Regions from separate parts of the Naumannella halotolerans genome, predicted to be linked through region 2. Evidence: predicted binding sites of a transcription regulator. Region 2 holds the regulator's gene; the other holds the start of a gene.
What was found. The regulator LexA, encoded in region 2, represses DNA repair genes until DNA is damaged. The targets are predictions, from matches to a motif close to TCGAACANNTGTTCGA.
Positions count from the first base shown of each region.

Region 1: ruvC (crossover junction endodeoxyribonuclease RuvC) is a predicted target of LexA. The motif match lies at 1,859-1,874, and genes of this name have one in related genera.

Region 1 covers NZ_SOAW01000001.1:1,210,074-1,214,485, forward strand. The annotation lists gene ruvB (Holliday junction branch migration DNA helicase RuvB) at 1-424, opposite strand, end outside; gene ruvA (Holliday junction branch migration protein RuvA) at 656-1,252, opposite strand; gene ruvC (crossover junction endodeoxyribonuclease RuvC) at 1,249-1,833, opposite strand; gene CLV29_RS05645 (YebC/PmpR family DNA-binding transcriptional regulator) at 2,027-2,785, opposite strand; gene CLV29_RS05650 (GNAT family N-acetyltransferase) at 2,804-3,802, opposite strand; gene CLV29_RS05655 (HAD-IB family phosphatase) at 3,927-4,412, opposite strand, start outside.
Region 2 covers NZ_SOAW01000001.1:856,570-860,981, reverse strand. The annotation lists gene CLV29_RS16680 (DUF805 domain-containing protein) at 1-176, shown strand, start outside; gene CLV29_RS04030 (hypothetical protein) at 468-1,025, opposite strand; gene lexA (transcriptional repressor LexA) at 1,475-2,203, shown strand; gene CLV29_RS04020 (cysteine hydrolase family protein) at 2,378-2,953, shown strand; partial or broken gene CLV29_RS16675 (DJ-1/PfpI family protein) at 2,946-3,434, shown strand; gene CLV29_RS16670 (helix-turn-helix domain-containing protein) at 3,621-3,902, shown strand; gene CLV29_RS04010 (ATP-dependent DNA helicase) at 3,958-4,412, opposite strand, start outside.

The sequences.
Region 1 (4,412 bases), 350 kb from region 2:
TGGCGGTCGCCCCCGGCCCCTTGCCGACGATCACGTCCACCCGGAAGTCCTCCATCGCCAGGTAGAGCATCTCCTCCGCGGCCCGCGACATCCGGTGGATCTCGTCGAGGAAGAAGACCTCCCCCTCGGCCAGGCCGGACAGGATCGCCGCCAGGTCACCGGCGTGCTGGATCGCCGGGCCCGAGGAGATCCGCAGCGGCACCCCGAGTTCGTTGGCGATGATCCCGGCCAGGGTGGTCTTGCCCAGTCCGGGTGGCCCGGACAGCAACACGTGATCGGGTACGTGGGCCCGGTTCCTGGCCGCGGCGAGGACCAACCCGAGCTGTTCTGCCACCCGCGGCTGCCCGCGGAACTCCGCCAGCGTGTGCGGTCGCAGAGCCGCCTCGGCGGCTGCCTCGTCGGGCTGGGCGTGGGCATCGACCATCGGGTCGGCGGCATTCACCGGATCCCGCCGGACGGCATCGGGATCGCTGTTGGAATCACCCACCGAAGACACCGTGCCATTGTGACAAAGAACCCTGCGACGGCCCGGCATCTGCTGCGCGGGGCGCGTACCCCTCCCGGATCCGTTCCGCAGCACCTGCACCCTCACCGGGCCGGAAGCTGCGAAAGCTGCCGAACAGCTGCGGCGACACCGGACCGGGGGCCCTTCGACTCACTTGCGTGCCAGGGTCTGCAGTGCCGCGCGCATCAGCTCGGCCACCGACTCGGTGCCGGTGGCGTCCTCGGCGACCCGGTCGCAGGCGGCTTCGGCGTCCTTCGCCGACCAGCCGAGGCCCTGCAGCCCGAGCATCACCTGGTCGCGCCAGGTGTCGACGGGTTCGGATGCGACCGATTGTCCGGTACGGATCGGCGGCCCGACCTTGTCCCGCAGTTCGAGGGAGATCTTCTCCGCCCCCTTCCTGCCGATCCCCGGCACCTTGGTCAATGCTGCGAGATCGGCTTCGGCGATGGCCAACCGGAGGTCGTCCGGTCCGTGCACGGCCAGAGCGGCCTGGGCCAGTTTCGGGCCGACGCCGTTGGCGGTGATCAGCAGCTCGAAGAGGTCCCGCCCGGCGGCGTCGGCGAATCCGTAGAGGGTCATCGAATCCTCTCGGACCACCAGGGAGGTGGCCAGGGTGACCTCGGTGCCGATCCGCAGCCCGCTGGCGGTGGCCGGGGTGACCAGGACCGCCATCCCGAAGCCGTTGACGTCGATCACGGCGCTGGTCATGCCGACGGTGACGACGGTTCCCCGTACCTGGGCTATCACTGGACTCCTCGATCGGTTCTGCTCAACGGGTTCTGCCGCCGCCGGGCCTCGGCCACGGCCTGGGCGTAACCGTTGGTGCCGGGACCTGCAGCAGCAGCTTCGGCATAGCGACTGGCTGCCCCGCCACGCCAGATGTGGCAGATCGCCAGTGCCAGCGCATCGGCGGCATCGGCCGGCTTCGGGGCTGCGTCGAGCTGCAGGATCCGGGTCACCATCTGCCCCACCTGCTTCTTGTCCGCCCGGCCGGAACCGGTGATCGCCGCCTTCACCTCACTCGGGGTGTGCAGCTCCACCGGCAGGCCCTTGCGTGCCGCCACCAGCATCGCCACCCCGGCGGCCTGCGCGGTCCCGACGACGGTCTGCACATTGTGCTGGGCGAACACCCGCTCCACGGCGACCTTCTCCGGGCGGTACTCGATGATCCATTCCTCCAGTGCCGCCTCGATCTGCACCAGCCGGCGGGCCGGGGGTAGTTCGGCGGCGGTACGGGCGACACCGACCGCCACCAGCCGCGGCGGCCGGCCGAGGCCGCCCTCGACCACGCCGAGCCCGCAGCGGGTCAGACCGGGATCGATCCCCAGCACCCGCATCAGTCCCGGCTCCTGTTAGAACACACGTTCGGATGTTAGCGATCCGGCCACGCGATGGCCGGAAGCCACGCCGTCAGCGACATCTGACTGCGACTCCTGGCCCCCATGGCCTCGATCGGGATTGTCCGGGCGCAGCAACGGCCGGATGATCGCTCATCCGGCCGTCGTCGAGGTCCGTTCGGGATCAGGCGTCGGCCAGTTCCTCATCCGGTACATCGGCATTGGTGAACACGTTCTGCACGTCGTCGGAATCCTCCAACGCGTCGACGATCTTCTCCAGCTTCGCGGCACCCTCGGCGTCGACGTCCTGGGTGTAGTCGGGTACGAACCCCACCTCGGCCGACTCGTAGTCGTAACCGGCGGCCTGGATCGCCTTGCGTACCTCGACCAGTTCGTTCGGGCCGGAGATGATCTCGAACACCTCACCCAGGTCGTTCACCTCCTCCGGGCCGGCCTCCAAGGTGGCCTCCAGCAGATCGTCCTCGGTGAGCGTCTTCTCCCCCTGCTTCTTCTCCAGCACCACCACACCCTTGCGCTGGAAGATCCGCGAGGTCGAGCCGACATCGGCCATGGTGCCGCCGTTGCGGGTGACCGCGACCTTCACATCCGAGGCCGAACGGTTCCGGTTGTCGGTCAGGCACTCGATCAGCAGCGCGATACCGGCCGGGCCGTAGGCCTCGTACATGATCGTCTCGTAGTCCGCACCGCCGCCGTCCAGACCACCGCCGCGCTTCACCGCGCGGTCGATGTTGTCGTTCGGCACGCTGGACTTCTTCGCCTTCTGGATGGCGTCGTACAGCGTCGGGTTGCCGGCCGGGTCGGGCCCACCGAGCCGTGCCGCGACCTCGACGTTCTTGATCAGCTTGGCGAAGAGCTTGCCGCGCTTGGCGTCGATGGCCGCCTTCTTGTGCTTGGTCGTCGCCCATTTGGAATGTCCACTCATAGCCCCACCATCCTATAGTCAGCTGCCCGTATGCCGTGCACGGCGCGGCGAGACGGCGTCGCGGCCGTACTGGATGACGGTGTCACTGGGCCGATAACCCAGCGATTCGTACAGCGTCAGCCGCTGCTCGGTGCTGTCGGCGCCGAGTCCCGCTCCGTCCAGACCCGCCTCGGCGAAGGAATCCAGGCTGCGCCGCAACAGGGCCCGGGCGATACCGCTGCCCCGCCAGTCCGGATGGACGCCGATCCGGTCGGTCCACCCCTCGGCATAACCGTCGCGGCCACCACCGGGGGCCAGGGAGTTCAACGCATAACCCACCACCTGCGGGCCGGCCAGGGCGACCCAGGACCACTCGGGCCGGGCGGCCTCGCGGCGCAGCGAACGCTCCCACTCCTCCGGCGGGATCGGGCCGGCGCCCCATTGGTGGGCGAACGCCGCATGGTGCACCAGGCGTACCTGTTCGCTCAGTTCGGTGCGGAACGGTACGAGGGTCACCGGCGGCGGCACCGCATCGGGGAGCCGGTCCAACTCGGTCAGGTCCCGGTGCAGATCACTGAGCCAGCGGGTCGGGGTGAAGCCGTTGCGTTCGTAGAGTCTGCGGCGGCTGCCCAGATGATCGTCGCTGTAGGCCTCCAGGCTGAGCCCGGCGTCACGCCCTTCGGAGTAGTACCAGGCATGGGCCCGCGACAACTGCCAGGCGAAGATCGCCCGCCCCAGCTTGTCGTAGCGCCAGCCCGGATGCACCACCCCGGCCAGGGCGACCCGTGCCCGGCCGTTCTCGAACCGCGGATGGTTCCAGCCGTAGACGATCGCCGAGTCACCCTCCCAGCCGACCACCGCATGCTCGGCGGGATCGGTCGCGGACTCGACGAAGGTCCGGCGGAGTTGGCCGAGATCGTGGCGTTCGGCGGTGTCGTCGAGATGCTCGGCGGCTTCGATCAACTCGGCCAGAGGCTCCAGATCGGAGGCCCGCAATGGGCGCCAGTCCAGTGCCGTGTCGGTCAGTTCAGGGATCACCGTTGATCCTCTCCCCCTTCGGTCGTACCCATTGAGGGTGCGCGATCAGGTTACCCGGGGAGACCAACCATGACCCGGACCGACGGCGGGAAGCCGCAGGACCGCCGATTCCCGCCGCGCCGGTTCAGCGCCAGACCGAGATGCTCGGGTCGTCACCGCGCGACGATGTCCCGGCTGTCAGGTCGCGGACCTCGGCCGGCTCCTGCCCCGGCTTGGCCCGGTTCCATTCGACCACCGGCCATCCCTGGGCATCGGCGGCCCGCAACAGACCGAGGTCGGGACTGACCGCCACCGGCCGGCCGACCGCGGTCAGCATCGGCTCGTCGGCGTGGGAGTCGGCATAGGCGTAGCTGCGTTCGAGGTCGAGGCCGTGCAGCTGGGCATAGTGCCGCAGCCAGGCGCCGCGCGATTCCCCGACCATCGGCGGACCGGTCAGGAACCCGGTGCAGATGCCCTTGTCGTCGGTCTCCAAATCGGCGGCGACGATCACGTCGAACCACCGGCGCAATGGCCGGGTGAGTGGCCGGACGGCACCGGTCAGCAGCACCGTGGTGTGCCCGGCGGCCCGATGCTCCTCCACCCGGGCCAGCGCATCGGGGGAGATCCGGGA
Region 2 (4,412 bases):
TAGGCGCGGTGGTGACGACCTTGGGCGTCGGTGCTCGCCGACTCCATGATGCGAACCTGAGCGGTCTGTGGCAGCTTCTCCACATCGGGATCTTCCTCTGCGGCCTCGGGCCGATCGTCCTGATCATCCTCTGGGCGCTGAACTCGAAGCCCGAGGGTGCCCGGTTCGACCGGTGACCTGATTCGGCAGCAAGTACCGAAACGAGCGAGGCCGTGACCAATGGGTCGCGGCCTCGCTGGCGCTCATTCACTGCGGCGGCGTCCCTCTCTCGGCGCGCACTGACTCTTCACCGCCACGCGGACTCCTCACTACCATGCGGACTCCTCGTTGTCGGCGAGTCATCGGCATGGGCAGTCGCGCCGCTCGCCCACGGCCGACGTGGTGGGACGCGCATCCAGCATCCATTAGCCTCGTGGCCTCGCGCGCGGCAGACCGCAGCCGACCGCAGGACGAGGACCCACCGCGGCTCAGCGCAGGTAGGCCGGAGAGGTGAGGATCTCCCCGATGGTCATCCCGATGCAGACCATCGCGACCAGGACGATCAACCCGATCAGACCCATCACCAGCACCTGTCCACGGACGGTCAACTGCCATCCGCTGCTGCTGACGGCAGCAACGGACGGACCGACCGTGCAGCCGCGCGCCGACACCTTCGGTGCCCGGACGACCGGTCGCGCATGCGGCCCGGACCGGCGGCGCCGACGTACCGGACGCGGCGTCACCGGGGCGGACGGTGAGACGGCGGTCCGCACCGACGGCCCACCGACCGTCTGCTCGGCAACAGCTGTCGACACACCCTTGGACGTACCGGCAGCCGTGACGTCCCGCCGATCCGAACTGGGCAGCGATGCCTCGGGGCACGGATTGCCGCGCATCAGGTCGGCCAGCGGAATGCGCATCAGCTGGTTGAACTCCCCTCCCTGCACCCGGTCAGCGAGTTCGACCACCCGAAGGTCGGGAGCAGTCCGACGGGGACGGGTGAGGAGCACGTCGGACGACGGAATCTCGAGAATGCTGGCTGCCATGATGACCTCCGTGGGAAGTGGTCCGTGCGGTTGATTCCAATCACCCGACCGGACTCGAACATCTGTTCGATACATTTCTAGCCGTCCCCGCCGACAAGAGCAAGGACATTTCGCACAAATGTTCGAAACATGTCTTCTGTCCGACCTCTCGGTCGAGCACGAGCACACTCAAACACCGAGCTCTGACACTCGTTCCAGACCCCCGGTGTCACCGGCCCTGATGGTGGCGGTCGGCGCCGGCTCCCCGCGGGCCGCGACCCGTCATGGAGGGACCCGAGGGTGACACCGTCCACACACCGTTGCCGACCCGGGATCCGGTTCTGCTGCAGATCGGGCTGCTCCTCGGCCAGCTCGTCCACCGCCCCGGGAGGTCGACGATCTGAGGCAATCTCCTCGACACGCTCGAACAGTTGTTTGAATCCGGCTTCAGGTGTCCTAGCCTTCGGGACATGGCAGGCTCCACCTCCCGGCGCGCGGGACGACCGACCTCGGCAGCGATCGCCGACCAACTCGGCACCGATCCGGACGGGCAGCTCGACGCCGACGGCCTCACCCCGCGGCAGCGGAAGATTCTCGAGGTCGTCCAGGAGTCGGTCACCCGACGCGGATACCCGCCGAGCATCCGGGAGATGGGACAGGCAGTCGGCCTGGCCTCATCCTCGTCGGTGGCGCATCAGCTGAAGGTGCTGGAGAACAAGGGCTTCCTGCGGCGGGACCCGAACCGTCCCCGGGCGCTCGAGGTGCTGCTGCCCGGCACCGATGCCGAGGAACTGGACGTGACCGGGATCGCTGACGCGATGCCGGAGCCGGTCTCGGTACCGATCGTCGGCCGGATCGCGGCCGGCGGGCCGATCCTGGCCGAGGAACGCGTCGAGGACGTGTTCCCACTGCCCCGTCAACTGGTCGGCGAGGGAACCCTGTTCCTGCTGCAGGTCTCCGGTGACTCGATGATCGATGCGGCGATCTGTGACGGGGACTTCGTCGCCGTCCGCCAGCAGCCCGATGCGGTCAACGGCGACATCGTGGCCGCACTGCTCGACGACGAGGCCACGGTGAAGACCTTCAAACGCCGTGACGGCAAGGTCTGGCTGATGCCGCACAATCCGGCCTACGAGCCGATCGACGGCACCCATGCCTCGATCCTCGGCAAGGTCGTCGCCGTGCTGCGCCGGGTCTGAGCCGGACCGTCCGCAGCGTCTACTGCGGCGTGTGCCGAGGGTCCGTACCGGCAACCAGGTGGTCTCCGAGCGGACAGTCAGTCGTTTACCCCCTCCGTCCTGATGACCGGATCGTTCCGCATCGTGACTTGGGGGTGACTGGCAGGGTGGGCGTGGGCGACCGATGATGGACGGGTGAACCATCGCACAGACACTGCCCTACTGGTCATCGACGTTCAGGAGTCGTTTCGCCAGAGGAGATCCGAATGGAGGGCCATGTGCCCGGAGGAGACCTTGGCGAACATCTCCAGAGTGGTGGACTGGGCGCGTGTCCGCGCTGACCTGATCGTGTGGATCACCCACTCCGAACCGAACTCGGGAACGGTCTTCGACCCGGCCCGCGGGTTCGTCCAGGTCGTGACCGAACTCGGGCCGGCTTCCGCTGAGCCTCAGGTGACCAAGACCTCGGTCAACTCGTTCACCACAACGTGCCTACAACAGTTGCTGGTTCAACGGGGAATCCGCCGATTGGTGATCACCGGTGTCCGGACCGAACAGTGCTGTGAAACGACGGCCAGGTTGGCTTCCGACCTCGGGTTTGAAGTCACCTTCGTCCTCGATGCAACGACCACCTCCGATTTGGTCGACGACCGGTACGGCATCGTGGGCCGAACGGAACTGATCCGAAGGACCGGTGCAATCCTGCAGCAACGAGGATTTGCCGAGGTACTGAACACCGAGGACCTGTTGCGACTGGAGCACGGTGACTGACCAGCTCCTGAAGGGAGCGCCAGCGACCATCACAGTCGTGTTCGTCCTGACGCCCGGGCTCGTGTTGCTTGATCTAGCCGGGCCGGCCCAGGTCTTCCAGTCGGCCAACGCTGCCGGTGCGGACTACCGGGTGGTGCACGTCGCCAGCTCCCCGACGGTCAGATCCGACCAGGGAGTCGATCTTGCGGCCACCGATGAATGGCCGCCCTTGGGTGCCGCGGACCTGATCATCGTTCCGGGTCGAGCCACGGCGGCCAGAACCACCAACCCCGCTGCCCTTTCAGCCGAGGCGTTGGTCAGACTTCGGGAGCACCACCGATCAGGTGGGACCATAGCCAGTGTTTGCTCCGGCGCCTTCGATCTCGGACAGGCGGGACTTCTCGATCACCGTCGATGCACCACCCACCACGAGCTGCAGGATGAGCTCGCACGGACCCATCCATCGGCAGAGGTAGTACGCGACGTGCTCTTCACCGTCGATGATCGGGTGATCACCTCTGCCGGCATTGCCAGTGGAATCGATCTTGCGCTCCACCTGGTCGCTGTTGCTCATGGCCCGTCGGTCGCCGCAGCAGCCGCGCGCGACATGGTGGTCTACACCCGGCGGAATGGCCGAGACCCACAACTGAGCCCGCTGCTGATCCATCGCAACCACATGGATGATCTCGTGCACCGCGTACAGGATCGGATCGAGTACGAATTGGACCGAACACTGCCCCTGCGGATTCTGGCCAGTGCCGAAGCGACCAGCGAGCGAACGCTGACCCGGGCGTTCGTGGCTGCCACCGGCACCACCCCACTGCGTTACCAACAGACGCTGAGGCTGGAACATGCCCAGAGCCTGATCGCCCGAGGAGTCTCCATCGACAGTGCCGCCCGGCAGGTCGGCTTCGCCGATGCCCGGATGTTGCGCCGGCTACGGTCAGCCGAGCGACAGCGGCCGGATTGAGGCGGCTTTCCCGGCGCTCGGGGACGCCCCCGCAGGGATACTCCAGCCGGGAGACTCAGGCAGCCTGCTCCGATGCCGCAGCCAGCCGACGCAGCGCGTTGATCACCGTCTCCCGGTCCCTGGTCGACCACATCGGCGGCATCGACGACCGCAGGAACGACCCGTACCTGGCGGTCACCAACCGCGGGTCCAACACCGCCACCACTCCGCGATCGCTCACCCGTCGGATCAACCGGCCCGCACCCTGGGCCAGCAGCAGAGCGGCTTGGGTGGCGGCGACACTCATGAACCCGTTCCCACCGTTCTCCGAAACCGCCTGCTGCCGCGCCTGCATCAGCGGGTCGTCCGGCCGCGGGAACGGCAGCTTCTCGATGATCACCAGTTGGCAGGTGTCCCCGGGCACGTCGATCCCCTGCCACAACGACAAGGTGCCGAACAGCGAGGTCTGCGGTTCGGCGGCGAAGCGTGAGGTCAGCTCGCCCAGGTGGGCATCGCCCTGACAAAGGATGC